DNA from 2 places in the Synechococcus sp. 63AY4M2 genome. Region 1 is predicted to be linked to the other one. Evidence: predicted binding sites of a transcription regulator. Region 1 holds the regulator's gene; the other holds the start of a gene.

Region 1 (15,786 bases):
CGGCGCAGGAGTTGTTGTTGAACAGAGGCCCAAGGCCGGGGTTAACAGGCGCCGGAGCGGTGACGAAGCGAGCCTCAAAGGCGATGTCCCCCAGGGCATGCAACCTGGCCCAGCGGGGATCCAAGTTGGGAGCCGGCTGCTCGTAGGCTGTTGAGGTGCGGTTCCAAAGGGTTGTTTCGCCACCCGCTCGAGGGGGCAATGGCTGGGATCCCTCTGGGGCAGCGGGGAAAGCCAGAAAGCTCGCCGCCCAAAGAGAGGCCAATCCCAGCATGAAAATCTGGAGAAGACGACGCATCGGCTATCAAAATATCGGCAACTCAGCTCTTTTGGGACTTTCTTACTACTGCAGGAGCGGCACAACTTCCTGAGCAAAGCTGTCGAAAGCGTCTTCAATTTTTTCCATAGCGGCAGTAATAGATCCACGGGCATTGGCATCGCAAAGGCTTTTTTCGATAGGGGCAGGGATCCCCTGGAGAGCCGCCGCCGCTGCTTGTAACTCCGACTGAATTTGACTATCCAAATTGGGATTGATGTCCCGGACAAATTGGCTCAGGCCACGACCTTTTCTATCTCTAAATCCGCCCAAGTAAGCATACTGAACGCTGCGCACATTGGCCTGGAACTCCGGCAGCGAATGGTGGGCAAAGCGACTTTCCAGCAGAAAAGGATTTTGCTGGGCGAAGGCTTCGCCAATTTTGACCTTGCCCAGCTCGTCCAACATGCCGAGAATACCTTGGGCTATTTCTTCAGCAGCAGCTTGCAGCGTGAGATAACTCTTGCTGCCCTCGCCGGCTTTTACCCATTCTTCGCGAAAAGCAGGCAGCCCTTGCACTCCCTCTGTCCAGCTTTTGAGCAGCTTTGCCGCCGTATCCGCCAAAACTGGGCCAAGGGCAGCCAAGTACTCCCGATCCCGCTCGGTAAAGTCTTGCAAAGACTTGTTGTTATCCACGCCAAAGAGCAAGAAGGCCACGGCATGAAATCCCTTTTGCCCGCTTTCCAACTCGGCCACGGTCTCTGGAGTGAGGGGATCGCCGCTGTTGAGAACTTCCAGCACCTCCACCTCGTTCAGGGGCCATTCGTCCAAATCCGCATCCAGCCCCAAATAAGCCGCCGGCCCAAAGGCAAAAGCCTCGCTCTCCTCCCAAGTGATGCGGGCAACAGACCAAGCCTGGCGAGCCGCTTGCAAAGTCTGGGCATTGGGATCTTGCACGAAGGCCTGGATGGCCTGAGACAGGGCCTGGGTATCGGCGACCAACTGCTCATAGGCAGGGATCACCACCTGATCGGCAAAGTCGAGCAAAATCTGCCGATCCTGAAACCGCTGCTCAGGAGAGAGCACAACGGCTGGCCGGCCAGAGCCTGCCCCTTCTTCCCCACCCTCGCCGCCGCCATCCACCGGGATAGGCCGACACTCCGGGTTCATTTGAGCTGCCTGCTGAGGCGAAGCCTGGCTCAGGGCCGGTGGATCCCCGCCGCCCGCAGCCGAGGGATCCTTTTGGGTTTCCCCGCAAGCGGCCCCGCTGACCAGAACATAAAGCCCTATCCCCGTCCACAGCTTCAGATACCTCGACATCTCCTCCGACTCCTTTGCCCTCGACTTGGCCAACTTTGGCTTGATTGTAATCCAGCTATTGCGACTCAATCTTAAGAAGGGAGAGATTTTTATCACCGGCTGCCACCGGATCGCCCGGCTCGTCCCTCTGCGGGCCAGCTTCCATCTGCAGCTTCCCCAGGTGGGGCTATGGGCGGATACAAGTCCGACTCTTAACAAAACTTAACTCTAAAGACATTGATATTTGTTTGCAAGAAGCCTAGAGTAGGTCACAGCTCGCTGTTGAGATTTACTCTCAACAGTTGGTTACGTGTCTCGAAAGGATGTGTCCGTGCGGCCAGAGGCGGGCCTGGGGCAAGGTCTCTGGCCTTTTCCTAGAAAAGCTTGTTTAGAAACGCAAGAGGAGCGGAGATGACAGCGACGACACTCAAGCAAGAAGGGGGATCTAGCTCGCAACAACAGATCCCGTGGTGGGCGGGCAACGCCCGTTTGACCGATCTTTCTGGCCGGCTGCTGGGGGCGCATGTGGCCCATGCCGGGCTGATCGTTCTCTGGGCAGGGGCGATGACCCTGATCGAGTTGGCCAAGTTTGACCCCAGCCGACCGATGTATGAGCAGGGGCTGATTCTCTTGCCCCACCTGGCCAGCTTGGGGCTGGGGGTGGGATCCGGCGGGGAAGTCCTGGATACGGATATCTACTTTGCGGTGGGAGCAATCCACCTCATCAGCTCTGCCTTTTTGGGGTTTGGCGGCATTTTTCATGCCCTGCGCGGGCCGGCGGTGCTGGATCCCAAAGCCTTTCCCCTGTTTAGCTACGACTGGCAAGACAAAAACAAGATGACCACCATCCTAGGGATCCACCTGGTGCTGCTGGGATTGGGAGCCTGGCTTTTGGTGCTCAAGGCAGTGGTGTTTGGCGGCTTGTTCGACCCGGTGGCAGGAGAGGTGCGCCTGGTGTCTCCCAACTGGAACCCCTTTGGCCACCTGTTGGGCATAGAAGGGCGCCACTGGATCGCCGGGGTGGACACTTTAGAAGACGTGGTGGGCGGCCACCTCTGGCTGGGCTTGCTCCTGGTGGCAGGTGGGGTTTGGCATATCGCGACCAAGCCTTTTGCCTGGGCAGAACGGATTTTTATCTGGTCTGGGGAAGCTTATCTTTCCTACAGCTTGGGAGCTTTGGCCTTGATGGGATTTATTGCCGCCTATTTCGTTGCCGTTAACCCAGTGGTCTATCCCGAAGTTTTCTATGGGCCGCTGCTGCAGGTGGGCTTGGATCGCTATCCCTTCTTTGAGCAAGGGGGAGCTCTCACGTCTAGGGTTTGGCTGGCCAATGCCCACTTTTGGCTGGCCTTTTTCTTCCTTCAGGGCCACCTTTTCCATGCCCTGAAAGCCCGAGGATTCAATTTCCGTACCGGCAGAGTAGAGCTCGCTGCACAGCAGGCCTAACGGCACGCTGAAGGCATTGACTATCTAGCCATCTGATTTTGAGCTTCGCACTTGCAGTTTCGAGGTAGGAGCAATGGCAAAAATAGGTCTATTTTTCGGCACTCAAACCGGAAATACCGAAAGAGCTGCCGAGATGATTCAAAAAGAGCTGGGCGAAGACAATGTAGATTTAATTGACATTGCCGAGGCCAGCATTGAGGACTTTGAGAAGTACGACTACTTAATCATCGGCTGTCCAACTTGGAATATTGGGGAGCTTCAGGCTGATTGGGATGGTTTTTTCCCAAATTTGGATGAGATCGATTTTTCCGGTAAGACGGTAGCCTATTTTGGAGTTGGGGATCAGTTGGGCTATCCCGACAACTTTCAAGATGCCATGGGGATCCTGGCCCAAAAAATTGCCGAGCGCGGCGGAAAAAACGTCGGCTTCTGGCCTACAGAAGGCTACGAGTTCAATGAGTCCAAGGGAGTGGTTAACGGCGAGTTTGTCGGCCTTGCTCTGGATGAAGACAATCAGCCGGAGCTGACGGAAAAACGAATTAAAGAGTGGACGGCCAAACTCAAAACACTCTTCAATCTGTAATCTCAAACTCGGCTTCTTAGCTTGTTGTGGATACTGTGGGAGTTTGTCATGACTGGCGCAGTTCTATCTTCATCGCCTACCTCTGCTGAGGGATCCCCTCAGGTGAGCTGGCTGGCGGGCAATGCTCGCTTGGTGAATCTGTCCGGAAAGCTGCTGGGGGCCCACGTGGCCCATGCGGGGTTGATCATGCTGTGGGCCGGCGGCATGACTTTGTTTGAGGTGGCCCACTGGGATCCAAATCAACCTATGTACAGCCAGGGGCTGATTTTGTTGCCCCATCTGGCCAGCTTGGGCATCGGCGTCAACGCAGAAGGGGTGGTTACGGATCCCTATCCCTTTTTTGTCGTGGGCGTTCTGCACCTAATTGCCTCGGCAGTGCTGGGGGCAGGAGGGATCTTCCATGCCCTTTTGGGACCAGAGGTGCTGAGCAAGGGGAAAACCTTTGCCGAGTTTTTCGGCTACGACTGGGAAGACGACGACAAGATGACCACCATCCTCGGCATCCACCTGCTGCTGCTGGGGCTGGGTGCATGGCTGCTGGTGGCCAAGGCTCTCTTTTGGGGAGGGCTGTACGATGCTCAACTGGGCCGCGTGCGCGTAGTTACGGATCCCACCCTCAATCCGCTGCGGATCTTTGCCTACCTGACGCCGCTCATGGGCCAGCAGGGCATGGCCGCCGTGAACAATCTGGAAGATCTGGTGGGAGGGCACATCTATGTCGGCCTGCTCTGTGTGCTGGGGGGATGGTGGCACATAGCCACACGGCCCTTTGCCTGGGCCAAGCAAGTCTTGATCTACTCGGGCGAAGCCTACCTCTCCTACAGCCTGGGGGCCCTGGCCTACATGGGCATCTTGGCGGCCTATTTTGTCAGCGTCAACGAGATCGCCTATCCGGTGGCTTTCTACGGGCCGCTGGGGCTGGCTGCCGACGAGATGGGTGTGGTGAGCAGCCGCACCTGGTTGGCCACAGCCCACTTTGTCTTGGGGATCCTGTTTTTGGCGGGGCACATCTGGCATGCCATCCGGGCGCGGGCGGCAGCCAGCGGCTTTGACTTCCAGCGCGGGGGCTGGGTGCGAGCCACAGATCCCCAGGTGGGCAACTTGGACACGCCGGTAAACCAGGGCGATCTCACCCTGCTGCTGCTGCAAAACCTGCCCATCTACCGGGAGGGCTTGTCGCCTTTCCTGCGCGGTTTGGAGATCGGCATGGCCCATGGGTACTTCCTGGTGGGGCCGTTTTACAAGTTGAGTCCGCTGCGGAATTCGGAGCAGGCCCTGACGGCAGGGACGCTGGCGACCATCGGCCTGGTGCTGATCCTGACGGTTTGTCTCTCCATTTACGGACGGGTGTCCTTTCCTCGCTCGCGGCTGGTGGCAGTGGTCAATACCCCCTACGGCGAGGTGGCCTATCCGACGCCGGGCGTGCAACTGATGGCCGAATCGCAGGGATCCCCTCAGCCGGTGCGCGTGCCGGCAGGCTCTGAGGATTTGCCGGAAAACTTGCGCACCCGCGCCGGTTGGAGCCAGTTGGCCGGAGGGTTTCTGGTGGGCGGCGTTGGCGGTGCCCTGTTTGCCTACATGCTCCTGGGCAGCGGCGATGTGGTAGCCCAGATTTTGCCGGGGCTGTAAAGGAGGGTTGAGGCTTCTCAAAGCAGGGAGGGGAGATCCTCATCCCCTCCTCTCTGTCGAGATCTGGCTCTACCTTTTGCCTGCCGGCTTCTGGATCCGATAACCCTTTTTTATGAAGCTTTTGTCAGCCAGCAACTTTAATCTTTCGACCGTCGAAATGAGATGGCTAAAATGAGCTTAGGTTCCGCTTCTGCGCCTTCTTTTGAAGCACTTTATTTGGGCGTTTCTCCCAGTCTAAAGCTTTTCGATCGGCCTCTGTTGGGATCCCTGGGAAAATGTTTCCGTGTAGCCTACTGGGAGTATCACCAAACCCAGGATGAGCCCTGTAGTTTGGAGACAGTCGTGACGCTGCTATACGAATACCTAAAAGCTTGGGATCGACCGGTACATCTCATCGGCCACGGCTTGAGCGGGGTGGTTGCCTATCTTTTTGCCTACTATTACCCCCAGCGGATACGGTCTCTAACCCTGCTGGCTGTAGGCAGTCAGCCTGCCGCCACCTGGCATGCCCATTTCTACGTGCAACGAAAAATGTTTTGCTGTAGCCGAGAACAGCTCCTGGTGCGTATAGCTCAGAGCCTTCTGCCAGCTTCAGAACAGTGGCGAGCGCGCTCACTCTCCCGCGCCCTGGCTAAAGATTTAGACACTTCCCCCATACCTCATTCCCTATTTCAGGTGGTAGCGATTCCAGCCCAGAAAGTGCCGGTGCCGATGTTGGTTTGCGCCAGCGAGGATGATCCCATTGTGGATCCTGCTTCGCTGGAGCAGTGGGGAAACTACTTAAAGCCAGGGGATCAAATGTGGTTTTGTCCTGGGGGGCGACACTTTTTTCACTATTCTTTTCCAAGTTTGGTCAACTTGAAAATCATGGATTTCTGGCAAAAGCTGCAGCAATTGCAGACCAGCCTTGCCTGAAAGACTGGCCTTTGTCCTTAGCTCAACTGCGAGTTTTGTCAGCAACCCCCAACCCCCGCAGATTGCTGGTGGCTCTAACCCTCCAAACAGACAGAAAGAGCTCTCATGCCATAGGGATCTCATCGCCGCCCACAGCGCCCCCAGAGAGACGGCGTCCACCCGGCTCCCCGCTAGAAGTAAAATGGGAGGGGTCGAGCCGGGCTTAAGCGGGGGATCCGCGACTAGGTTCGACAAGCTGCTCTTTCCCATCGACAACTCGCGCGAGACCAGCCACGCCTTGCCCTTGGTGGCAGACCTAGCGCAGCGCTGCAAAAGTCGGGTGTACTTGCTCTCGGTACTGGACAACATGGAGCTTGACGCGGAGCGAGCAGAACAAGCCCGGCAGAACATTCAGAACCTGCCCAAACAGACGGAGCTGGGCCTGCAGTAAATCGGCATCAACAGCGTCAAGAGCGAGTATCGCGAGGGAAAAGTACCCTTCGTCATCTGCGACGTGGCGGACGAGCTGGAGATCAGCCTGATCGTGATGGGATCCCGCAGCCTCAGCCTGTCTGCCGAGGGGCAGAACAACTCCGTCAGCCACCGCCTCATCGACCTTGCTCCCTGCCCGGTGCTGGTCGTGCCCTGAGAAAAGGGATCCCGGTCAGCGTGATCCTGTAGAGTACCCTAGGGCGGGGTCTTGCCAAGTCCAAACAATGTTGCCTTGTGTAACAGCACGGCTGTCACTGTTTGTCTTCTCTAAAAGTCTGCAGTACAACGAAGAGCAAGATACAGCTTTGTCCGACTTCGGGGGAGGTCTGTAGAATCAGCAGGATCCCGGCATACGCACATCTGTATTAACTTCAGAAAGTGTGGCCGGAAGAAGCTGTGAGCCTCATTACCAGCAACAGCCGGTCAGTTCCCTTCCGAGAATCGTCATGGAAAGTCGTGGTTACAACAAGGCCTCCCAGAAGACTTTTGAGGTGATGCGGCATTTCGCAGAAACCTACGCCAAACGTACCGACACTTTTTTCTGCTCTGATCCTACGATTACGACAGCGGTGATCGAGGGCTTGGCTCTGCACAAAGAGCAATTGGGCGCTCCGCTCTGCCCCTGTCGTTTTTATGAAGACAAAGAGGCGGAAGTGAAAGCCGGCTATTGGAACTGCCCCTGTGTACCCATGCGGGAGCGAAAGGAATGCCACTGTATGCTCTTTTTAACTCCAGATAACCCCTTCGCCGGCACCAGCCAAACCCTAGAGGAGGTGCCCCTAGAGTACCAGGCGAAATAGTCGGCAATGCGTCTGTCTCTGGGTTGAGCGACAAAGACCAGTATAATCGGGAAATAGTTGAGTGGTTGATAGTCGCACGAGGAGGAAACTCTTTTTATGACTCCCTCACTGGCTAATTTTCTCTGGAGCTTGGTGTACGGCGCAGTGGTGCTGGGGCTTCTCTTCGGCGCCATCGTCTTCGTCAGCCAAAGAGATAGGGTGCGTCGTCGCTGATCCCTCTGCTCGCGCTGATGCTCTACTTCTTTGCTGTTGTTGCTGAGTGGAAAGAGACTCGGGTGCTAAGGTTTGCTCTGGTAGGCAACTGCCAGGGTGCTTTGTCCACCTGTCAGGGATCCAGCCGGGTTGAGTGACAACCGGATCGACGTGCTTGGCGCCGTTGTTGCTAACGCTCACAAAAAAGGATAGCTTGGTAGCCCCGCACTTGAGTGCGGGGCGGAAAAGCCCGCTAGCCACTTTAGTCGCTTACCCATGATGGGGGTCGTTGATATAGTTTCATAGCTCAAACAACCTCTTCCTGACTTCTCCCACCAACACCTTTTTCCTTCTCTTTGGCCAAAAAATGAGATGAACAACCGCTAGCCCCACACCATGGTTGTAGTGATTGTACCGTTGACTTTCCTCTCGCACTATCGCTTGCCCATGTCAGACTGCGGTTGTCATGCCGCTTGCCAACAATGATGGAGTACGGCTGTCAGCAGGTTATAGTCAGGAACAGAGAGCTAGTCCCCCTATTAGTGTGTCAACAGTCTAATAAGCAACTGTGCTTTGTACTATGCGAGACAAGTCTATTTCAAAACGAAGCGATGGGCAAGCTATGGTGAGCTTTGCGCTGAGATGGGGAGAACCCAAAGCAAGCACTTCATCGCAATGTATGTTTCCGCCGCGCAACAGACCTGCAAGTCTGTAGCTGAAGTGGGTCTATGCCAAGCCTGCTCGACCTCAATCGCTGGATCCGAGAAAAGCTTTAGCAATTGACCACGGAGTCAACAACTGGCTTACGTGCGTTAGCAACTTAGGACATAGCTTCATCATTGGTGGCCGCAAAGTCAAGTCCTTTAACCAGGGGTACAACAAGGAGCTGGCTAGGCTCAAGACTCACAAACTGCCGGGGTTTTGATTGCAAAAGCTTGGTCGAATTACGGAAAAAAGAAACCGGCGGATGCGGGATGCAATCCACAAAGCTGCGCGCAAGGTCATTGACTTCTGTTTACACCACTCAATTGGGAGAATCGTCTTTGGTTGGAACAAAGAACAAAAACAAGAATGCGGCTTTAACCAAAACTTTGTTTTCATTCCAACAGGTCGGTTCAAGGAGCGTATTGCGCAATTATGTCAGCATTATGGCATGGAGTTTATTGAGGTAGAGGAGGCGTACAGCTCGCAGGCAAGCTTCCTAGATGGAGATGAGCTACCTAATTATGGTGAAAAACCCGACGGGTGGAGACCCTCTGGGCTGAGGCGAATGCTGCCGCCAACCTGCTTAAGAAAGTCAGCAGAACCTTGGGGCTTTGCCTTCAGGAACTGTCTAGAGGCGCTTTGACAACGCCGTTACGGGTTCTTTTGTGGACTGCGTAAGAATCCCCCGCCTTTAGGCGGTGGGAGTGTCAATCTTGATCTCCACATAGCAGCAGGGATCCCCACTGCCGGCAAAGGTCATCGGGATCCCTCCTTCAAAGGCGGTCATCACGTAGGCTTCCAGCTTGCCCACCTGTTTGGCCAGAGCAGCAGAGAGCGACTTGAGCAGCGCCTCTACAGCGGCAGGTTCCGGCTTTAGAGGCGTTTGCAACTTGATCAAGGGCATAGGCACTGCTTTTTGTCGACAAGTTGATCTTGCCGTTGCCGGCTTGTTTTTTGCGGGATCCCCCTGTGGTAGCTTAGCTGCAGAGTTCCGCCGATCCCCATGGAGCAGAGGAAGCCGGTCAGTTCTGAGCCTAACCACCCCACTCGAGCTGAGGCAGGGCCGCAGGAGGTGCGAACCGAGGCTGCTCCTGCCCCTGTCGGCCCTTACAGCCAGGGCATTGCCGCTGCGGGGCCATTTCTATTCGCCGCCGGACAGGTGGGCCTGGATCCCAAAACCGGCAAGCTGGCGGGGGAAGATGTTGCCTCGCAAACTCGGCAGGCGCTGCTGAACCTGAAAGCCGTGCTGGAAGCAGGGGGAACAAGCTTGGCCAATGTGGTGAAGACCACCGTTTTTTTGGCGGATATGAAAGACTTTGCCGCCATGAACGCGGTTTATCGAGAGTTTTTTGCCGCCGATCCGGCACCGGCCCGCTCTTGCGTGCAGGTGGCTGGCCTGCCCTTGAATGCCTTGGTGGAAATCGAGGCGGTGGCCTGCTACCGATAGCGGCGGTTAAAAGCTGCAACTCTTCAACCCCCAGATCCAGAATGTTGGCCATCTGGGCTGGGGCGACCGTTTTCCTCGGGTGCGGATCCCGGCAAGTCGGGCACCGGGTCGTAGCCTCCCGGGTGCCAAGGGTGGCAGCGGCAGAGGCGGCGGATCCCCAGCCAACTGCCTCGGATGGCACCGTAGCGCCGCACGGCTTCCAGGGTGTACTGGGAGCAGGTGGGGTAGTAGCGGCAGGCAGGCGGTAGCAGAGGGGAGATGGCCACCTGGTAGCCTCGAATCAGGGCAACTAAACCGCGAGTCAAGGGATCCGACCGTTCCGCCATAGGCCAGCGTACAAAAAGGCCATTTCCAGGCTAACGTCTGCCCTCCTGCGCAGCTCCAGACAAGAGGTTAAGATCCAAAAAGTCACCACCCAAATATACATTTCGTAATACTTCTGTTCGGGGATGCCGTGGAGACGGCTTTGCTCCTCGGCATGGTTGTAAGAGTTTCATCAGGAGTGGGCGTGAGGGCATTTGGGCGGCTACAGCCAGCACAGCGGCGCAACTTGGGCATTTTGTTCGTGGCCGGGCTGCTCTTTTGGGCCAGTCTGTCTGCGCTGTTGCCCACGCTGCCGCTCTACGTCCGGGATGTGGGCGGCACCAGCCAAGAGGTGGGCTTGGTGATGGGGGCCTTCTCGATTGGGCTGCTGGCTTTTCGTCCTTGGCTGGGGCGGCTGGCGGATGGCCACAGTCGGCGCATTGTGTTGCTCATCGGCATGGGCGCGGCGGGGATGGCGCCTTTGGGGTACTGGCTTTGGGATTGGATCCCGTGGATAGCGCTGGTACGGGCCTTTCATGGGATCAGCATCGCCGCTTTTGCCACCGCCTACGTTACTTTGGTGGCGGATTTTGCCCCGGAAGAAAAACGCGGCGAGATCTTGGGCTACATGAGCTTGGTCAATCCCATGGGTGTAGCCATCGGCCCTGCTTTGGGCGGTTTTTTGCAGGAGCTGGCCGGTTATGGCCCTCTGTTTCTCTTCGCCGCTTTGCTGGGGTTGGTGGGCTTTTTCTGTACCCAATTGGTTCGAGAGCAGCGCCGTGGGGATTGGGGATCCCTGCCCTCGGATGGGGCGTTTTGGGGCCTTGTGCTCAGCCCGAAGGTGTGCTCTCTCGCCGGGGTCATGTTGTTGGTTGGCCTGGCCTTTGGCACCCAGACCACGTTTGTGGCTCTGTTGATCCAAGAGGCCGGAGTTCCCCTGAATCCAGGTCTTTTTTATACGGCGGTGGCCCTGTCCAGCTTCGGCGTGCGCCTGCTGGCTGGTCGCGCTTCCGACCGCTACGGGCGGGGGCCGTTCATCTCGCTCAGCCTGGCCACCTATGCTCTGGCGATGGGGATCCTGAGGGTTGCCGACAGCGCTGCGGCTTTTCTCGCCGCCGGGATCGTGGTGGGGTCGGGTTTTGGCACCTTGATCCCGCTGATCTCCGCCCTGGTGGCGGATCGCTCTGAGCCGGCGGAGCGCGGTCGCCTGTTTAGCTTGGTGATGTGTGGCTTTGACTTGGGCATTGGGCTGGCGGGGCCGATCCTGGGCACGCTGGCGGGGGGGTTCGGGTATCGGGCCATGTTTGGCTACGCCGCCCTTCTGGCGTTGGCTTCCTTGGGCTCTTTTCTCTGCTTCTCCAACGGGCGACCGGGATCCTCCCTGCGCTTTGCCTTGGGCCTGGAAACCGATCGGTTTCGACAGCCAGATCCTGTCCCTTCGGAACAGCCCCAGCCGTCCCCTCCCCTGCCAACGGGATCCCGTCCTGCCCTCTAGGCACCCTGATTTTTGTCCCCAAGTCCGATTTGCCCTATCCTAGGCTGGGGTTGCTGTACAAAAAAGAACTCTGGGCAGATGGGAGCACGGGGTTGGCTTGCCCTCCTGGGATCCCTGCTGGTGGGCGCCTTAGGGGGATGGATCGAGAGCGCTTGGGGGGTAACGGTGCGGGTGGCCTTGGCCGATGCCACCGCCCCTTTGGTGGTGGGGGTTTCTCTCCCTGCCCAACTGACCAATAGCCGCCAAGAGGTGCTGGCCGAGTTGCCCCCCATGCAAGGGTTTCTGGCCCAGCCCGGCCCTCAGGGGGTGCGCCTGCAGGGGGTGGTCAGCCCGGTGTTGTTCATCGAGCCGCAAGCGGGTGGCCTGGTGGCGGTGGATGGCCGCTGGTATTCTGGCAAAGTGCTCCTGACCGGCTACAACCGCTTGCTGGCCATCAATTACGTGGATCTGGAAGACTACGTGGCCGGCGTGGTGGAAGCCGAGATGGGATCCCGCTTTCTGCCCGAGGCCCTCAAGGCCCAGGCGGTGGCAGCCCGCACCTATGTTCTTCACCACCGCAATTCCCGCGGCTGGTTTGACGTGTTTAGCGACACCCGCTCCCAGGTGTATCGGGGTCTGTCGCAGCGCTCGGCAGCCGCCCTAGCAGCAACACACGCCACCCGCGGCATCGTCATGGTGTATGGGGGGCAATTCGTGAATGCCATGTATAGCGCCAGCGCCGGCAGCCAAACCGTCGGGGTGAGCGGGATCCCTTACCTAAAAAGCCTGCCGGATTTTAGCCCCTATCCCAAGTACGGGCATGGCATCGGCATGAGCCAGTGGGGCGCCCAAGAATTGGCCCGCCGGGGCTGGACTTACCGCCAAATCTTGGCCTACTACTACCCCGGCGTCAGGTTTGGCCGGTTGCCGGATTGACCTACTCCCCCTTGCTCTGGGTTGCCAGGGGTGCCCATCTCCCCAGGTTGCCCTTCAGCCGCAAACGGGCCGGGTTCACCCTTGGCCGGCTTCTTCTGGTTAAGACCGGAGTGGACCTAAATAGGGCAGCCACAACTTTGCCCAAGAGCTTTTGTGGGCATGCCGATCCCGGCCTAGGGGACAAAACTGGCGGGCTGAGAAGCAGCAACCCAGACCACGCAATCTCCCCTCACCTCCAACCAGCCACCCCCTGGGTAGTCGGGGCTGCGGCTGCGGCGGCCTGCTTTCAGGAGCCGGATCCCGGCTTCCACCTGCTCAAAAGTCGGGTGATGGGGCAGCAGCAGCGACAAGAATTGGAACATCACCTGCCGCTGCAGAGCCAGGGGCGCAGCCCGCAAGGGATCCCGTCGCAGCCCCGGCAAAGCCGGCTCGTACACCTGCAACCATAGTTGGGCGGCTTGCGCCACCACCAGCTCATGCTCTGCCTGCAACAGCGTGGCCGCCCGATTCAAAGCCGCTTCCAGTTGCGGGTTAAAGTGCTGCTTGAGATAGGGCATCACCTCTAGGCGAAGGCGGTTGCGGCCATGAGCCAAATCCTGGTTGCTGCGATCCGGCCAGACCGGCAACTGGTATTGTCGGCAGAACTCTTCCGTTTCCCAGCGGGAAAGGCCCAGCAGGGGACGCACCAACCAAGCGGAGGTGGGATCCCGCTCGTCCAAACGCCGTTGCCAATCTAGGCTGACCAGGCCGGCAGCCCCCGTGCCCCGCAGCAGGTTCCACAAAAACGTCTCCGCCCGGTCGCTGGCCGTGTGCCCCGTGGCCACCGCCTCGCAGCTCCAGGTGCGCGCCCATTTGTCCAGTTGCTGGTAGCGCCAAGCCCTGGCCCCCGCCTCATCCCAGCGGATGGGATCGGCAGTCTCAACGGCGTGGGGCAGGCCCTGCTGTTGCAGCCATCCCTGCAAAAACTGGGCACACGCCGTCTCATCGGCTGACCAACGGTGATCGCAGTGCAAAACAAAGATCTGCCACCGCCAGCGCGGCTGCAAATCCCGCAAGATCTGGAGCAGGGAAAAAGAATCTTGTCCGCCGGAAAAAGCTACCAGCAGCCGCTGGCCGGGGCGAAGCAGTTGCCGCTCGCGAATGGCACACTGAACCCGCAAGTGAAGAGGAGAAAGCCTGGCCACAGTTGGCTATTGCTCGGGGGCAACCCAGACCTGGGATCCCTCAGGCAAGGGCCCGAGTGAGATGCGAGGCCACCGTCTGCACAGCCGCAATGCTCCGCTCGTAGGCCATGCGAGTCGGCCCCAGCAAGGTGACCGTCCCCAGCGGCGCCGAGCGGCGGCGATAAACTGAGGCGATGACCGTGCAGTGGTGCAGCGATTCCAGCGGGTTCTCGCTGCCAATGTAGATGATCACGGGAACGTTGTGGGATGGATCCTGATCTGCGGTGCTGGAGGATGCCTTCTCCCTGGCCGACGGGGCCGAGAGAGCCGCTTCGCTCGTGAACAGGCAACCTGGCGTGGAATAGAGCCCGATCATCCCCTGCAGCTGCTCGGATCCCTCTTCGAGCAACTGGGCCACCGCCTGCATCCGCTGAGCCTGGGAAAACTCCGGCTGCCGCATCAGCTCCGTCATGCCCGCGCTGAACACCTGTCCTAGAGAGGGCCGCAGGTAGCGTTGGACTACCGAGCGCAGCAGTTGCTGCAGCCAATGGCTGTAAGCGCGAAACTCCTCATCCAGCTTCAACCAGCTCAGATCCTGCAGCTCGGCAAAAGTCTTGCCCCGCAATTTCAGGGTGAGGAAGTTGCTCAGTAGCTGCAGTTCATCTTCCAGATCCTCGCGCCGATCGTCAGGCCAATCCGGTGGGCTGACCAAGGCCGAGTGGGTTTGATAGGAATCCGTAACCACCAGCACCATTACCCGCCCCGGCCCCACCGACAACAACTGCACGTGGTGAACGGCTACCACCGGCCCCTGGGGAGGGGTGATGAGGGCGATGCAACCGCTCAAGTGGGCCAAAAGCTGTGCCACCCTCTGTAGGAAGCTATCGAGGTCGTCCCCCAGCTCACGGTTGAGCTGATCCAGCAACTGCTGCAGCGCAGGATGGGGCTCCGGCTGGGGAGCATCGTTCGGGATCCCATCCATGTTGGCGGAGCTCAACAGATCGTTCACATAGACCCGATAGCCAAAGTCAGAAGGGATCCGACCGGCAGAGGTGTGAGGCTGGAACAGCAACCCAACCTGCTCCAGCGTGGCCAAGTCGTTGCGAATGGTAGCCGTGCTGACTCCGAGGTTGTAGGACTGGGCCAAGGTTTTGGAGCCGACAGGTTCTGCCGTGGCAATATACCTGCGCACCGTTGCCCACAGGATCTTCCGTTGTCTAGGAGTCAGTTCGAGTTTCATGGCTGCTCAAAAGAACCCAATCAACACCTGCTAAGGGGAATTAGCCAATGGATCTCAGGTCAACCAAGCTAGGGCTAAATGAGGATCAGATAAACTTTTACTTCTCTCTTTAACTTTATTGTTACCCTTTCATCTTGGGTTGCAGGCGCGGAAAATTGCAACAGCAGAGGTGGAAAGAGGTGGAGGCTCTTGGTTTGGCGAGAAAAGCGGAGCTCCCTGTAGCCTCTGCATCCTTATTTTTGCCCAAAGGGGGTACTAAAGTGTTAAGTCAACTCTAGGCTAAGTGAGCCTGCTGCTGCCTGTTCTGTATCGTTTTGTATCTTTCGAGGTCGCTCCATGTACTTGTCCCCCCAGGAGGTTGCTCTACCTGGCCGTCCAGCTAGCTCGGGATCGGCGGCAGTGGGGCCTCCAACTCAATTACCCCAAGACGGTGACCTACCTGAGCGCAGCTATCTTGGAGGGGCGCGGGAAGGGAAAACCGTTGCTCAGGTGATGAGCGAAGGTCTGACGTGGCTGAGCCGAGAGGACGTGATGCCAGGGATCCCGGAAATTCAAGTAGAGGCCACCTTTCCCGACGAAACCAAGCTGTTAACCATCCGCTAGCTGCTTTCTAAGGATCCCCCAAAGACCCAGAGACTTTAGGAGGTTGTCCATCAGAACCTCCGGGGTACTCCCGCCACAGCGCAGCTTGGCGGGATGGAGGATAGGCGGTGAGACGAAGGGGTTCAATGCCCCTGAGTCTCACAATCTGGGCGTTGCCTGCTGCTCGACATACTTCTTCAACTCCTCAACAGTGACCCCACCACAAGAGGCAACAAAATAGGTCCCTGTCCAAAATACAGGCTTGCTGTAGAACCGTGCCACCTCTGTGGCGAACTCTTTGCGAATCAACCGGCTGGAGACTGTTTTCAGGTTGTTCACCAGCTTCGA
Region 2 (15,786 bases), 1.7 Mb from region 1:
GCTCCTCCTGGAGGGGTGGACTCACCCCGGGAGCTGCAACGCTGCCAAACCCTTGTTTGTCGGCAACGGAAACCGCAACCCAAGGATGGAGCTTCAGAAAACAAACACCGAAGGCTCGCCCGGCAGTCGATTCAATCTTGTTAAAAGCGCCAACTTCAACTTCACTTGCCCCTGCTCGGTAGCACAGGTGTGGCACTCCTCCCCAAACGCTACCCCGGTCGACCGCCGCCAAACCTGAGAGGCCTTCGTAAGAAGTTACTAAGAGGTTACTTTCTACCACCCAATTTATCATCCAGAAGCGGCTGCTAACCCGCCTTAACCCTTTATTGTGCAGCTATTTTGCTCGACTTGATACATACCTTCACAACTTCTTCAGGTTGCTGCCAAGCGTTTCGGAATCCTCCTCAGAAAAAGCTGCTGCCGCCACTGGGGATCCCTGGCCACTGGGGGTAGGAGGGAGGGTTTCGGCAACAGGGACAGAGTAGCAACTGGCCAGCAGGCCAGCGGAACGGATTGCGCGGTCGGCATGCAGCTCCAAAACCCGCCGCAACAGACGTTCTGCCGCCAGCCAACTCGCCAGAGGCAGCGCACGCTCGGCCAGCGAGGGCAAGGTCGGGTTGGGCAGGGATCCTAAGGCCTGCAGGACAGAACTGGAGACCCAGGCAACTGGGCTGAGCCGCTGCGCCAGCCGACAAGGATCGCAGACCAGGCCACCCGCGTGGGGAGAGAAGAAAGCCTCACCTGCTAACTCCTCCCCACAGGAGTAGCAGGCTTGTACTGAGGGGGCAACCCCCCCCACCACTAAAAGGTGGTAGAGCCCATGGACAAGGAGCGGCAAAACGGCCTCTGTCGCAGGGGCCTGCTCGATGCGCTCCAGATGCTCCACCAGCAGCACAAACAGCTCTTCCTGGGGCTGGTTGGGCAGGGCCAAAAGCAGGGCCACCTCTGCCAAGTACTGCGCCGCCGTCAGATGGGCCAGGCTGCGGCCAAGACGGGGAAAACTCTGCAGGGTTTCTGCCTGGGCGATGCGCTGGAGACACTGCGAGGGATCCGTTTGGGCCGACCAACGCCCCCGCGCCACCAGCAGATCGTTGACAACAAAGGGCTCCATCCGCCCTCCCCACTTGGAAAGCTGCTTACGGGATCCCTTGGCCACCGCCCGAATCAAGCCCTGCTCGCGGGTCAAAATAGTAATGATCCGATCCGCCTCCCCCAGCGGCATCGCTTTGAGGTTAATACCCGTCACCCGGTAGGTGACCCCGCTCATGGGCCGCCGGCTCCTCTAGCCTCCAGCTCTCGCATCAGCTCCAGCCCCCAGGAGGTGCCGATGCGGCTCGCCCCCGCGGCGATCATCGCCTCCGCCTGCGCCACGGTGCGGATGCCGCCGGAAGCTTTGACTCCCACCCTGCCGCGGCTAAGCTGCCACAGCAGTTGCACATCGGCCGGTGTCGCCCCTCCCATCCAGCCGGTGGAGGTCATCAAGAAGGCAACTCCCGCGTCCATGCAGATCTCGGCGGCCAGCTTTTTTTCCTCGTCAGTGAGCTGGGCAGTTTCCAAAATGGCCTTGACGCAAACCCCCGTTTCTTCCACCAGTTGGGCAATCTCGGCATGGAGGCGATCCAGCTCCCCCGCCTTGAGCCAGGCCAAGTTGAGGCGGACATCCAGCTCCCGGCACCCCTGCTCCACCGCCAGTTGAGCTTCGTAGAGCTTGACCTCCGCCGTGTTGGTGCCCAGGGGAAACCCCACCACTGTGCTCACCCGTACTGGCGACCCGTGCAGCCGCTCAACCACCCGCGGCACGTAGCACGGAGGCACACAAAAGGTGGGGAAGCCATAGCGCAGAGCAATTTCACACCCCTGGTCAATCTCCTCTGGGGTCACCATCGGCAGCAGCAGGGTATGGTCGATGTACTCCGCCAAGTTGATCGGGCCGTCTGCCAGGCCCTTGGGCTCCAGAGAGAGCATCAGTTGCCAGATCCCACAGCACTACCTCTACTTTAGCCCCAAGGATCCCGGAGAGCAGCCGCAGCAGCCAATCCCCCCTACCCCTGAGATTTCAGCCAATTCGACGCCTCCACGGCAAAGCACAGCATCATTTGATAGTCTGGTTTGGGGGCCACCTGTATCCCCCCTCAACCCTGGCAAGGCATGGCGGAAAACCGGACTGGCGCGTTTGTCGGCGGGCTGCTGTTGGGAACGGCGGTGGGCACGGTCATCGGTCTGCTTTTGGCTCCCCGCAGCGGACGGGAGACGCGGCGACTGCTGAAAAAATCGGCAGAGGCCCTGCCGGAAGTGGCAGAAGACGTGACCACCAGCCTGCAATACCAATCGGAAAAGCTGCTCGACTCCGCCCAAAAAAGTCTGGATGAGGCCCTGCTGCGGCTGCAGCAGGCAGTGGCGGTGGGCAGGGAAGCCATGTTGCAGAAACGGCAAGAGCTGATGCAAGCCCAAAACCTGCGTCCCCTCGCCCGGGAGGAAGCCGACTCAGAAGCCCAAGGTCGGGAGGAGGCGGCGCGATGACCGAGCCGGTATTTTGGTTGGGCCTCTCGGTAGGTCTGGTGGCAGTGGCCATTTTGGCGGTGATCCTGACCCTGTTGCCCGCCGTCATTCAATTGGGTCGAGCCGCCCAGAGCGTGGAACGCTTTTTCGACACGCTGCTGCGGGAGTTACCGCCCACGCTGGAGGCTCTGCGTCTGACCAGCTTGGAAGTGAGCGAGATCGCCGACAGCCTCGACGAAGGGGTCAAGGGGGCCGGACAGGTGGTGAAGCAGGTGAACCGCTCCCTGGAAGGGGCCCGCAAGCAAGCCCGCGGCGCTCAGGTCAATGTCCGCAGCTTTTGGGCAGGGGTACGGGCGGCCTGGCAGGCGCTGTCCAGCGAGACTCCCCCCACCGCCATGGGTAACTCTCAGCTGCGCTCGGGCCAGGCTGGCCGTTCTTTCTCTGCTGCTGTGCCAAGCATTTCCTTGGGAGATATGGGTCTTTCCGCCGGCAAGGCAACACCAGAGGGATCCCAGCCTTCCCAACCCGATGCCGCCAATTCTTAGGAGCTACTTGAGTATTCTCTGGAAGACGGGCACAGGAGGTTGGGGCTCTTGCCCAGGCGGAAGCCGGCCCCAACGGGCATCGGGATCCCAGCGCAGTTGTGCGACATCCTGCAAAGGAAACCCCATCTGCTGCAGGATCTTGAGGCTGAGGTTGGGAATGATGGGCGAAAGGGCCACGGCCACCCAGCGCACGCTTTCCAAAACGGCGTAGAGGATCTGGGCCACCTGCTCGCTTTGCCCTTGTTTGTGCAACGTCCAGGGGGCCTGCTCGTCGAGGTATTTGTTGCTGGCCTGGGCCAAGCTGAGAGCTTTGCGGGCGGCAGAGCTGGGATCCAGCCGCTCGTAGGCGTCGGCCACTGTCGGGGCCAGGCGCTCGGCCAGGGTTTTGAGGGGGTGATCCGCAGGGATCTCGACGGCGGGGATGCGGTAGTCGGGCTGGTATTTTTTGAGCATATTGAGGGTGCGGTTGAGCAGGTTCCCCAGGTCGTTGGCTAGGTCAGCGTTGAGAACCTCGATGAAGCGGCCCTCACTAAAGTCTCCATCCTTGCCCAGCTCAATTTCAGTCAAGAAATAGTAGCGCACGGCATCGGCACCGTAGCGCTGCACCAGCTCAAAGGGATCCAGCGTGTTGCCCAGGCTTTTGCCCATCTTGAGGCCATCTTTGGTGAGAAAGCCGTGGCCAAAGATCTGTCTGGGCAGCGGCAGCCCTGCCGACATGAGCATGGCCGGCCAGTAGATGGCGTGGAAGCGGACGATATCTTTGCCCACCAGGTGCACGTCGGCAGGCCAGTAGCGGCGCAAGGCGTTTTCCAGCGTCGGCTCGTCCTCGGGATCCACGGCGGCGCTGAGGTAGTTGATGAGGGCATCAAACCAGACGTAAAGGGTTTGGCTGGGATCCGCCGGGAAGGGGATCCCCCAGGAGACGCTGGGGCGAGAGATGGAGAAGTCCCGCAGGCCCTGCTTGACAAAGTTGATCACCTCATTGCGGCGGCTTTCTGGTTGAATGAACTCCGGGTGCTCCGCATAGAGGGCTTCCAGTTTTTCCTGGTAGCGAGAGAGGCGAAAAAAGTAGTTTTCTTCGTCTTTCCACTCCACTTTTTTGTTGGGGTGAAGCGGGCAAAATCCGCCTTCTAAGAGCTCTGACTCGTCCTTGAACTCCTCGCAGGCAACACAGTACCAGCCCTGCTGCCGGCCAACGAAAATATCCCCCCGATCCCACACTCGCTGGAAAAACTCCCGCACAATGGCTTTGTGGCGAGGGTCGGTGGTGCGGATAAAGCGGTCGTAGCGGATGTCCAGCAACTGCCAAAGCTGGGCAAACTGGGCCGCGATCTCGTCGCAGTGCTGCTGCGGGGGAAGGCCGCGCTCTTCGGCGGTGCGCTGGATCTTCTGGCCGTGCTCGTCGGTTCCCGTTACCATCAGCACATCCTTGCCCCGCAGGCGATGGTAACGGGCGATGGCATCCGCCGCCAGGGTGGTGTAGGCGCTGCCGATGTGGGGGGCAGCGTTGACGTAGTAGATCGGCGTGGTGATGACGAAGGTGGAATTCGGCATGAGCACTCGCAGCGCTTTCCCCCATGATAAAAGTTGCCGGAAAGTCCGACAGGCCCAGTTACGGGGCGGAGGTGGGATGAAACTTCTGTTCAACCTCAAGGGATGGGGCGGCGGCCTTGTGGGGGCCGGGATCCTGGGCGCCGGGGCGGCTCTGGCCCAGCCCTTGTCGGAAACCCGCATCCCCTGTGAGATCTTCATCGCCGGGGGCGGGCTGGGGGGGGTGGCAGCGGCCTACGAGGCTCTGCAACTGGGCCGACAGGTGTGCATGACCGAGATCACCGACTGGATTGGCGGCCAGGTGAGCGCCCAGGGGGTCTCGGCTTTGGATGAGCGGCCCTTGCAGCGGGAAAACGAGATCTTTCCCCAGGGCTATAGAGAGTTTCGCCGCCGGGTGCGGGAAAAGTACGGCGGTGATCCCAATCCCGGCAAGTGCTGGGTGAGTGTGCTCTGCTTCTCGCCCCAGGTGGGCCACCAGGTCCTGCGGGAGATGGTGGATCCCTATCTGCAGTCGGGGCAGTTGCGGCTGTTTACCGAGACGGTGGTCAAGGACTTGCAGATCGAGGATTACCAAATCCGCAGCGTGCAGGCCATCCGCAACATCCCCAAACACGCCGGCGTCCAGCCGGAGAATCGGGGGGATCTCTCCAGCTACTTTCTGGATTTTTACCGCCTAGAGCCCACCGAGGATTGGGACAAAGAGATCCTGCGCTTTGAGCCGCCGCCAGAACGCCAAGGCAAAACCCTGCCCTGGGTGGTTATCGATGCTACCGAAACCGGCGAGCTGCTGCCGCTGGCGCGGGTGCCCTACCGCCTCGGCACGGATGGGGAAAGCCGCTGGGAGCCCAGCTCCAAGCCCTACAGGGATCCCTACTGCACCCAGGGGTTTACCTACACCTTTGTTATGGAGCGCTCTGCTGTGCCGCAGGTGCCCATCAAGCCCAAGTTCTACAACGACCCGCTGCACGGCCCCTACTACAGCTTTGAACATCCACGCTTTAACTTTGGGATGGTCTTTACCTACCGCCGCATCCGCGGCCAGGTGTTTGGCTTTGGGGAAGAGGCCATCCGGGTGGGGGATCAATCCATGCAAAACTGGACCTGGGGCAACGACTGGCGCATCACCGGGCCGGAGATGAACCTGATTCTCACCCACGAGCAACTGCAAGCCTCAGGCCAACTGGATCCCGGCGGCTGGATGGGGGGCTTGCGGGTGGAGGCGCTGCGGCGGGCCGAGCAGCATGCCAAGGGCTTTTTCTACTGGCTGGTGGCGGGGCGGACGGATTTTCTGTTGCAGCAGGCGGATCCCGACTTTCAAAAAGACTTCTACCTGCGCTATGCCTACCTGCGGGGGCCCGATAGCCCCATGGGAACTGCCAGCGGCCTTTCCAAGTACCCCTACATTCGCGAGTCGCGGCGCATCATCGGTCGGCCCAGCCCTGCCTACCCGCAGGGATTTACCATCTACGAGTCGGATATCACCACGCGAGAATCGGAGCTCAATCGCGGGCGGCCCTTTATTTTCTACGACTCGGTGGGGGTGGGCCAGTACCCCATCGACTTTCACGATTGTCTATTGCCGGATTTTTCCCTGCCCCCCAGCCACAACCAGGATGCACAGGCCCCCAGCTACCCCTACCAGATCCCACTGCGGGCTTTGATCCCCCAGCGCATCGACAACCTCTTGGCCGGCAACAAGAACATTGCCACCAGCCGCATTGCCAGCGCCTCCTATCGGGTGCACCCGGTGGAATGGGCCATCGGCACAGCCGCCGGCCACACGGCCCACTTTGCCCTGGAGCGGGATCTGATCCCGGCGGAGATCCTGCGCGAGCCGCTGCTGGACTTGCGGCTGTTGCCGGCTCTCCAGGCCCAGATCCAGAGCCTGGGCAATCCCATCCAATTTCCCGGCACCACCATCACCGCCACTGAGTGGGCCCAATCTCGCTAGCCTAGAAAGGCAAGGTTGGGAGCTGGCCGATGGATGCTATGGGGGTTGAACTGGGGGGACTGGAGGCGATCCGCCCTTCGTTGTGGGCGGCCACAGCCCTGTGGAGTCTGGGGCTGATGTGGGGCTTGTCGCCGCTGCACCGCCGCCTGCAGGAGGGTTGGGAAAAACAGTTGGCCTGGGATCCCAGCGGAGCTCTGGCCTCTTTGCTCAGCGTCCTTCCTTTCTTGCTGGCAGCAGCGGTGGTGGTGGCCCTCACCGAACTCTCTTTGGGCAACAGCTGGGCCGTCTCCTGGGGTCTGATTGCCTGCGTTGGCGGTGGCCTCTACGAGCTGGGCCGGCGGGACAATGCCCGCTAAGCGCTCTGGACCGGCCCTCACCCCCAGCCCCTTTGACAACGCCAAGTTAGAGCGACTTGAAGCGATGACCCCCCTCGAAGAAGCGGCGGAAGCGGCGGCTAAGCTGCTGGTGTTTCGGGAAATCTGCGCCCACCCCTTGGCCCTGACCTGGCAGGAGCTCACCCAGGAGTTGATGAGCGGGGATCCCTTGCCCTGCTGGAGAGCCTACGGACGCTGGTTTGAGCTTTTGGCCCAGGAGGGCTTGAGCTGGCGGGAGTGGCTAATCCGAGAGATCCGCTGGGCCGATAACCCTTTCTCGCGGGCGGCGCTTCGACCCCAAGGGATCCCAGCCCCCCTTGTGCAAGCGGCCCGCCACGATCTCCGCTGCCTGCAGATCCTGGCCGATAGCCAGGAGACCATTGCCGAGCAGATGCGGGCGCTGGGCCTGGGGATCCCTTGGCCGGATGGGGAAGGGGAGAGCCCTGGCTGGGATCCGCGCTCTTTTGCCGACTGGGGCCTGAGCCTGGAGGCGCTGATCGCCCACTACCGCCGAGCGGGGGTGGGGCTCTGTGGCCGCTATTGGGCCTTTCGCTGGGGGCCGGCAGGGCTAGAGGGGATCCCCACTCCCGACTTGCCCGACTGGGAAGAGATCTACGGCTATGAACGGCAGAAACGGCAGTTGGCTGCCAACACCGAAGCCCTGCTGCGGGGGGATCCGGCGTTGCATGTGCTGCTCTATGGGGCGCGGGGCACCGGCAAGTCTTCGCTGGTGAAGGCGTTGCTGCGCCGCTACGGTTCCCAGGGGCTGCGCCTTTTGGAGCTGAGACGGGGAGATTTGGGTCAATTGCCTCAGATCTTGGCAGATCTGGGAGGGTGGGGGCTGCCCTTTGTCCTGTTTGTGGACGATCTCTCCTTTGAGGCCGACGAAACTGAGTTTAAGCAGCTCAAGGTGCTCCTGGAAGGAGATCTTGTTCCACCACCGCCCAACGTCCGTCTCTACGCCACCAGCAACCGCCGCCACCTTATCCGCGAGTTTTTTGGCGATCGTCCCAGTCCCCAAGATCAAGAGGTCCACGCCTGGGATACGGTGCAGGAAAAGCTGTCGCTGCGGGATCGCTTCGGCCTTACCCTTACCTTCACCCCTTTTAGCCAAGCTGACTACCTGGCCACGGTAGAACACCTGGCGCAACGGCTGGGCCTCCCGCACCCTTTAGATACCTTGCGCCGCCAAGCCCTCCTCTGGGCGCAACAGCAGAACGGCTTTTCCGGTCGCACCGCCCGCCAGTTCCTGCATGCCTTGCAGGCCGGCCTGGTGGAAGTTGGATAGCCGCAGGCCGGCTGAGGTCTGGAGTTTTCGTCATAGGGACGAACCTGTCGGTTGCTGCAATTGCAAACTCCCCTTCAGGGAAGAGCCGGGGGCGAGGAAGACTACAGCAGCCACTCGGAGGCGCGCTCTCCCACCCCTTGCAAATTCAAAGGAATGGCCACCGCCTTGCCTATGCGGGGTTTCTGACGGGTAGCCTCAATTTCTCGCTGCACCGCTTCCCACACGCCCCACGCCTGCAAATGGGCCATGACAGACTCCAGGCGAGCCAGATACTCGGCCTCGCTCAAGGGGAAAGAGGGCTGCTCCAGGTAGCGCCACATCACCAACAGAACCACCCTGCCCCCCATGCGGCGCAGTTGCACGTCGTAGGAATAGCCCCACTTCTCCCGCAGCAAAGCTTGAAAGTCGGATCCCGTCATGGTCTGGCTCGGATTGGGTTGGGACTGAGCTGGGCCGCAGCAGAAAAACCGCCGCCTCTTCCCTTGCACTTCCTTTAGCTTTGCATTTCTTAATGATATTAGCCAAGGAGCTCGGTTAGGATGATGTCATTTGTCAACGAACATTAAAACTTCTCAGGTTTGTACTGGCCATTATGACGGAAGCGGTTAGCAACTTCGAGGCACCCCCCATGAGCCGGCGGGTTTTTCTGAATGCCCTCCTCAGCAGCTCGGTGGGGGTGGTGGTGGTGGGCACCCTCTACCCGGTGGTGAAGTATTTTATTCCGCCCTCTTCCGGTGGGGCAGGAGAAGGTGTGATAGCTCAAGATGCTCTCGGCAAGCCCATCAGCGTCAGTGAGCTGTTGGCCACTCACGCCGCCACGGATCGCGTGCTGGCCCAAGGCTTGAAGGGGGATCCCACCTACATTGTGATCGACAACGGGGCGGTGGCCAACTACGGCCTCAACGCGGTTTGCACCCACCTCGGCTGTGTGGTGCCCTGGAACGCGGGGGAAAACCTGTTCAAGTGCCCCTGCCACGGATCCCAGTACGCGGCCAACGGCAAGGTCATCCGGGGGCCGGCTCCCCGCTCCCTGGAGCTGGTGAGCGCCACGGTGGACGGCGACAACGTTCGCTTCAGCCCCTGGCAAGGCCCCGATTTCCGCGAGGCCTGAGGCGTTACGATAGGCTCCAGAGAGACCCCTGTAAGGGGCCACAGCCGGGTCAGAAGTGGGGGAAAAGGCCAGAGAGGTTGCTGCGCTAGTCCTGGCTAGAGCATGAGTTGTGAGCTTTGAGGAGATTGCCCCAAAGGGCTTGCGAGAATTTTGATTGAGATTCTGAGCTAACTTATGAAGCGAATTTACTTGGCCTTGTGTGCGCTGCTGCTGTTGCTGGGGACGGGATCCCCTCCGGCAGCAGCCTATCCGTACTACGCCCAGATGGCCTACGACAACCCGCGCGAGGCCACCGGGAAAATCGTCTGTGCCAACTGCCACCTGAACGCCATGCCTGCCCGTGCCGAAGTGCCGCAGGCAGTTACCCCGGGCCAGGTGTTCACCATCAAGGTCGGGATCCCCTATGACTTGAGCAAGCAACAGGTGTTGGCGGATGGCAGCAAGGGCGGCTTGAACGTTGGCGCTGTGGTGGTGTTGCCAGAAGGCTTCCGCCTGGCCACCGAGGAGGAGATGACGGAGGAGCAGCGCCAGGAAACCGCTGAGACCTACATCACTCCCTACAGCGACGAGAAGCCCAACATTCTCCTGGTGGGTCCCCTGCCCGGCGAGCAGCACCAGGAAATCGTCTTCCCGGTGGTCGCCCCTGACCCGAAGGAGGATCCCTCCGTGGCCTTCATGAAATATCGGGTTTACATTGGCGCCAACCGCGGTCGTGGCCAGATCAACCCCGATGGCAGCCTCAGCAACAACAACGTCTTCCGCGCTCCTGCCACGGGTCGTCTGACAAGCATCGCCACCATCGAATCTGACCTCAGCGATCTGCCGCCTGAGCTGGCCGCCCTGGTGCCGCCCGAATACGAGTTGCCGGGCACGCGGGTGCTCAGCTTCGAGACTGAAGGCGGACTGAAGCACTTGGTGGTGCCGCCGGGGCCGGAGTTGGTGGTTAACATTGGCGACAGCGTCCAAGAAGGGGATCCGGTTACCAACAACCCCAACGTGGGCGGCTTTGGCCAAGTGGAGCGGGATCTGGTGCTGCAGAACCCGGAACGGGTGAAGTGGTTGGTGGCCTTCCTGGCAGCGGTGGCCATCACCCAGCTTCTGCTAGTGCTCAAGAAAAAGCAAGTGGAGCTCATCCAGGCGGCAGAACTTTTGGGCTAGCTTGCGCACTTATTCTTCGCGAGAGTCTTCCCAGCACCTCGGAGCCAGCCGGGGTGTTTTTTTAGGGAATCCTCAGCTCTCCCGCTATCACCAGCACCGCCTGCCCGGCAATCTCCACCCGAGTGCCGAGATCGCGACACCACAGCTCGCCTCCCCGCGCCGAGAGCTGGCGGGCTTTGAGCTCAGTCCGGCCCAGGCGCTGCGACCAATAGGGTGTCAACAGGCACTGGGCAGACCCGGTCACCGGATCCTCCGGGATCCCCAACTGGGGGGCAAAAACACGACAGACAAAATCTGGCTGGTCTTCTAGATCCCCTCCCGAGGCAGTGACGATCAACCCAGAAACAGGCAGTGCCTGAACCCGCTCCCAATCCGGCTGCAGCTGCTGCACCTGCTGGGCCGAAGTCAGCACCGCTACCCCCATGCTGCCGCGGTACAACTCCAGAGGAGGGATCCCCAATGCCGCAGCCACCTGCTCTTGGCCTTCCGGCCAGGGTTGCGGGAACTGGGCGGGAAAATCCATCGCCAGCCGCTCCCCCTGCCGCCGCACCTGCAGCCGGCCACTGCGGGTGGAAAAGGCCACCCCCTGAGCTTCCGGGTGAATCTCGGTCAAGAGCACATAGGCGCTGCCCAACGTGGCATGGCCACAGAGTTCTACCTCCGTGGTGGGAGTAAACCAGCGCAGCCCATAGTGGGGAACCTCGCCTTCGGATCCCTGGGGCAGCAAAAAAGCCGTTTCCGACAGATTGTTCTCCGCCGCAATTGCTCGCATCAAAGCTGCCGGCAGCTCCTGAGGCAGCAAACACACCGCTGCCGGATTGCCCTTAAAAGGCACTGCCGTAAACGCATCCACTTGAAACAACGGGATCCGCACCTGCTTGCCCAACCTACCTCAGGCCATGATCCCACAACAGGCCCAGAAGTAGGGGGATCCGCACCCCGACCGTACCCGCCAAAAGCGGGATCCCACCGACAGAGGCTATTGTCAGGCCAGAAAGTTGGCTGATAAACTAGCACTCGTAAGTCGAGAGTGCTAAGTCGCTTCCCTTCGGGGAAGTGGAACTAATGGAAATGAAAACTTCAGCTTCGTGCTTTAGGATCACGGAGGACATTCGTCATGGCTGCAGTAGCTCTTAACGTCTCTACCCTGAAGCCGCTGGGCGACCGCGTGCTGGTCAAAATCGCTCAGCAGGACGAGAAAACCGCAGGTGGGATCTTCTTGCCGGACACTGCCAAGGAAAAGCCCCAGGTGGGGGAAGTGGTTGCTGTTGGCCCTGGCAAGCGCAACGACGAGGGCAAGCTGATCCCGATGGAACTGAAAGCCGGCGACAAAGTGCTCTACTCCAAGTATGCCGGAACCGAAGTCAAGCTGGGCAGCGATGAATATGTGCTGTTGGCCGAGCGGGACATTCTCGCCATTGTTCAGTAATAGTCAGTGATTCAGCAGCAGTTCAACGAACGATTGAATCCTTAAGACTCTGTTTCACCCTTACCTGCATTTGCATCGGAGAGGTTGACTATGGCCAAATCAATCATCTTCAGTGAAGAAGCCCGCCGCGCCCTAGAGCACGGCATGGATATTTTGGCAGAAGCCGTAGCCGTTACCCTGGGTCCCAAAGGGCGCAACGTCGTGCTGGAGAAGAAGTTTGGCGCACCCCAAATTGTTAACGATGGGGTAACCATCGCCAAAGAGATCGAGCTGGAAGACCACATTGAAAACACTGGCGTCTCCTTGATCCGTCAGGCGGCTTCCAAGACCAATGACACGGCTGGGGACGGCACCACCACCGCCACCGTCCTGGCCCACGCCATGGTTAAAGAAGGGCTGAAAAACGTGGCCGCCGGCGCCAACCCGATTGCCCTCAAGCGCGGCATCGACAAAGCCGTGAAGTTCCTGGTGGACAAGATCGCCGAACATGCCCGCCCGGTGGAAGACTCCAAAGCCATTGCCCAGGTGGCGGCCATTTCCGCCGGCAACGATGAGGAAGTGGGCCGCATGATCGCCGAGGCCATGGACAAAGTGGGCCGCGAAGGGGTGATCTCCCTGGAAGAAGGCAAGTCCATGACCACTGAGCTGGAAGTGACGGAGGGGATGCGCTTTGACAAAGGCTACATCTCCCCCTACTTCGTCACCGACACGGAGCGGATGGAGGCGGTTCTGGAAAACCCCTACATCCTGATTACCGATAAGAAAATCACCCTGGTACAAGACCTGGTGCCGGTGCTGGAGCAAGTGGCCCGCGCCGGTCGTCCGCTGCTGATCATCGCCGAAGACATCGAGAAAGAAGCCCTGGCCACTCTGGTGGTGAACAAGCTGCGGGGCGTGCTGAGCGTGGTGGCGGTGAAAGCGCCTGGCTTTGGGGATCGCCGTAAGGCCATGCTGGAAGACATCGCCATCCTCACTGGCGGTGAGGTCATCAGCGAAGAGCGCGGCCTGAAGCTGGAGAACGCCCGTCTCGACTCCTTCGGCTCGGCCCGTCGCGTCACGGTAACCAAAGACCACACCACCATCGTGGCCGAAGGCAACGAAGCGGCTGTCAAAGCCCGCTGTGAGCAAATCCGTCGCCAAATTGAAGAAACCGACTCCACCTACGACAAAGAAAAACTGCAAGAGCGCCTGGCCAAGCTCTCCGGCGGTGTGGCGGTGATCAAAGTGGGCGCGGCCACCGAAACTGAGATGAAGGATCGCAAGCTGCGCCTGGAAGATGCCATCAACGCCACCAAGGCGGCGGTGGAAGAGGGGATCGTCCCCGGCGGCGGCACTACCCTGGCGCACCTGATGCCGGCGGTAACGGAGTGGGCGCAGGCCAACTTGTCCGGCGATGAGCTGGTAGGGGCCATGCTGGTTGCCCGCGCGCTGGGCGCTCCGCTGCGCCGCATTGCCGAGAATGCCGGCCAGAACGGCTCGATCGTGCTGGAGCGGGTGAAAGAGAAACCCTTCACGGTGGGTTACGACGCCCAGAACGACGCCTATGTGGATATGTTTGAGGCGGGCATCGTTGACCCGGCCAAAGTCACTCGCTCTGCCCTGCAAAACGCTGCCTCGATTGCCAGCATGGTGCTCACCACCGAGGCCATCGTGGTAGACAAGCCGGAGCCCAAGAGCAACAAGCCCGCTGGCGGTGGCGGCGGCGTGGATGACTACGACTACTAATCTTCGGGCAGGAAGAGGCAGAGGCTTCGCCAGCTAGCGGAAAGTCTGCTGCCTTGTCAGAGCAGCCATCTTCCGGGATCCCGGCTGGGATCCCTTTATTCTTGGGCATTTCCCTCTCCCAGGCGTCCGGGGGGTGAGGGCGAGCCATCCTACTAACGGAAGGAGAAGGCGGCGTGGCACGGTTAATCTGCATTGGCCTAGACCTGGCCTGGTCGGCCCGCAACCCCTCTGGCGTGGCAACGCTGGAGGTTGAGAGCGGGGATCCCCAAGCCCCGAACCTGACGGGCCACCTGCGGGACAACCGCCTCTTGCAAACCGACCAGGAGATTGTGGACTACATCCAAGCCCAAGCGGGAGGGGATCCCTGCCTGGTGGCGGTGGATGCCCCCCTGCGCGTCCCCAACCCCAGCGGCCAGCGGCGGGCGGAAGCCGAGCTGAACCGGGTGTTTCGCGCCTATGCCGCTGGCGCCCACCCGGCCAACCGCCGCCTCTTGGCCAAAAACGGCCAGGTGCGAGGGGAGGCCCTGGTGCAAGCTCTCTCCCGTTATGGCTTTCGCGAGCAGGCCAGCATCGAGCAGGGATCCCTGGCCCGGCAGATCACCGAAGTCTTCCCCCACAGCGCCATGGTGAGCCTGTTTGGCCTCAGCCGCAGCCTCCCCTACAAAGCGCGTCCCCGCCGCACCTGGCTGCAACGAGAACAGGCGTGGCGGCTGTACCAGCAACATCTGCGCGCCTTGGCCAGCGCCGATCCGTCTCTGCAAGGCCACGAGCCCCTGCTCCAAGTGGAGGTGGGATCCCTTAGGGGCCGCCAACTCAAAAACTACGAAGACCAAGTCGATGCCTTAATGTGCGCCTACATCGCCCTCTACGGCTTCCGCTGGGGATCCGAGCGCTGCCACAGCTTCGGCAACCTGCAAGAAGGCCACATTTTCACTCCCCTGCCCCCCTCATTGCAAGGGAAGAGCCCTGTTTCCTCGCCGGAAACTCCACAAGGGCTTTAACTCGGGCGAGGGTATGGCTTCTGCCAGACCGGCCAGACTTCCGTTGAGGCAGAGACAAGCGAAGCTAAACCGGAGGGAAAACCCGGCTCTTGCTAGTCTCAAATCACACGTTGGCGGCATGATAGGAAGAAGGGATCCTGTCAGAGGGGAGGGAAATGAACCCACAACTGGGGCGCAATCGGCAGGCAAGACGCGCTTACGGGCTGGATGAGATCGCGCTGGTGCCGGGCAGGCGAACCCTGGATCCCAGCTTGGTGGACACCCACTTCACCCTGGGAGGGATCCAACGGCAAATCCCCATCATCGCCAGCGCCATGGACGGCGTGGTGGACGTCAAGATGGCCATCTTGCTCTCCAAGCTGGGGGCAATGGGCGTGCTCAACCTGGACGGGATCCAAACCCGCTACGCCGATCCCGACGAGGTGCTGGATCAGATTGCCGCGGTCGGCAAAGACGAGTTCGTTCCCCTGATGCAGCGCCTCTACAGCGAGCCGGTCAAGCCGGAGCTGATCCAAGAGCGCATCCGCCAAATCAAAGCGGCCGGCGCCATCGCGGCCGCTAGCTGTGTGCCCGCCCACGCAGCTGAATATGGCCCCCTGGTGGCTGAAGCCGGGGGGGATCTGTTTTTCGTTCAGGCCACGGTGGTTTCCGTTCACCACAAGGTTCCCGAAGGCATGGAACTGCTGGATCTGGCCCAATTTTGCCGGTCGATGCCCATTCCTGTTGTGGTGGGCAACTGCGTTACCTACGATGTCGCTCTGGAGCTGATGCAGGCCGGAGCTGCCGGTGTCTTGGTGGGGATCGGCCCTGGCGCTGCCTGTACTTCCCGCGGCGTGTTGGGGGTGGGGGTACCACAGGCTACAGCGATTGCCGACTGTGCCGCTGCACGGGAGCAGTTTTTGGCGGAAACCGGCACCTATGTCCCTGTGATTGCCGATGGGGGATTGGTGACCGGTGGCGACATTTGCAAGGCCATCGCTTGTGGAGCCGATGCAGTGATGATCGGATCCCCCTTGGCCCGCGCCTATGAGGCCCCCGGTCGCGGCTTTCATTGGGGCATGGCCACCCCCAGCCCCATCTTGCCCCGCGGCACCCGCATCCGCGTGGGATCCACCGGCACCCTGGAAGAGATCTTGTGCGGCCCCGCCCGCCTG

What was found. The regulator HrcA, encoded in region 1, represses chaperone genes, less so after heat shock. The targets are predictions, from matches to a motif close to TTAGCACTCNNNNNNNNNGAGTGCTAA.
Positions count from the first base shown of each region.
Region 2: a site for HrcA is predicted at 11,488-11,514, ahead of groES (co-chaperone GroES). Genes of this name have one in related genera too.

Region 1 is NZ_AXUX01000001.1:1,924,420-1,940,205, forward strand. It holds gene SYN63AY4M2_RS08540 (di-heme oxidoredictase family protein) at 1-295, opposite strand, end outside; gene SYN63AY4M2_RS08545 (imelysin family protein) at 341-1,573, opposite strand; gene SYN63AY4M2_RS08555 (chlorophyll a/b binding light-harvesting protein) at 1,964-2,998, shown strand; gene fldA (flavodoxin FldA) at 3,072-3,581, shown strand; partial or broken gene SYN63AY4M2_RS14190 (chlorophyll a/b binding light-harvesting protein) at 3,630-4,643, shown strand; gene SYN63AY4M2_RS14195 (photosystem I reaction center subunit XI) at 4,653-5,210, shown strand; gene SYN63AY4M2_RS08570 (alpha/beta hydrolase) at 5,427-6,125, shown strand; partial or broken gene SYN63AY4M2_RS14465 (universal stress protein) at 6,307-6,753, shown strand; gene SYN63AY4M2_RS08580 (ferredoxin-thioredoxin reductase catalytic domain-containing protein) at 7,043-7,396, shown strand; gene SYN63AY4M2_RS08585 (photosystem II reaction center X protein) at 7,493-7,609, shown strand; partial or broken gene SYN63AY4M2_RS08590 (IS200/IS605 family transposase) at 7,892-8,023, opposite strand; gene SYN63AY4M2_RS14470 (hypothetical protein) at 8,367-8,513, shown strand; gene SYN63AY4M2_RS13955 (IS200/IS605 family accessory protein TnpB-related protein) at 8,556-8,936, shown strand; gene SYN63AY4M2_RS08600 (phenylpyruvate tautomerase MIF-related protein) at 8,985-9,197, opposite strand; gene SYN63AY4M2_RS08605 (RidA family protein) at 9,297-9,740, shown strand; gene yidD (membrane protein insertion efficiency factor YidD) at 9,764-10,045, opposite strand; gene SYN63AY4M2_RS08615 (MFS transporter) at 10,249-11,538, shown strand; gene SYN63AY4M2_RS08620 (SpoIID/LytB domain-containing protein) at 11,617-12,453, shown strand; gene tilS (tRNA lysidine(34) synthetase TilS) at 12,627-13,637, opposite strand; gene SYN63AY4M2_RS08630 (heat-inducible transcriptional repressor HrcA) at 13,678-14,856, opposite strand; partial or broken gene ureA (urease subunit gamma) at 15,193-15,459, shown strand; partial or broken gene tnpA (IS200/IS605 family transposase) at 15,598-15,786, opposite strand, start outside.
Region 2 is NZ_AXUX01000001.1:186,485-202,270, reverse strand. It holds gene recO (DNA repair protein RecO) at 362-1,267, opposite strand; gene deoC (deoxyribose-phosphate aldolase) at 1,264-1,965, opposite strand; gene SYN63AY4M2_RS00880 (YtxH domain-containing protein) at 2,149-2,520, shown strand; gene SYN63AY4M2_RS00875 (hypothetical protein) at 2,517-3,044, shown strand; gene metG (methionine--tRNA ligase) at 3,048-4,598, opposite strand; gene SYN63AY4M2_RS00865 (FAD-dependent oxidoreductase) at 4,675-6,546, shown strand; gene SYN63AY4M2_RS00860 (hypothetical protein) at 6,585-6,902, shown strand; gene SYN63AY4M2_RS00855 (ATP-binding protein) at 6,892-8,208, shown strand; gene SYN63AY4M2_RS00850 (DUF3067 family protein) at 8,310-8,627, opposite strand; gene SYN63AY4M2_RS00845 (cytochrome b6-f complex iron-sulfur subunit) at 8,801-9,319, shown strand; gene SYN63AY4M2_RS00840 (apocytochrome f) at 9,494-10,477, shown strand; gene SYN63AY4M2_RS00835 (PhzF family phenazine biosynthesis protein) at 10,539-11,351, opposite strand; gene groES (co-chaperone GroES) at 11,595-11,906, shown strand; gene groL (chaperonin GroEL) at 11,997-13,631, shown strand; gene SYN63AY4M2_RS00820 (DUF429 domain-containing protein) at 13,805-14,632, shown strand; gene SYN63AY4M2_RS00815 (GuaB3 family IMP dehydrogenase-related protein) at 14,788-15,786, shown strand, end outside.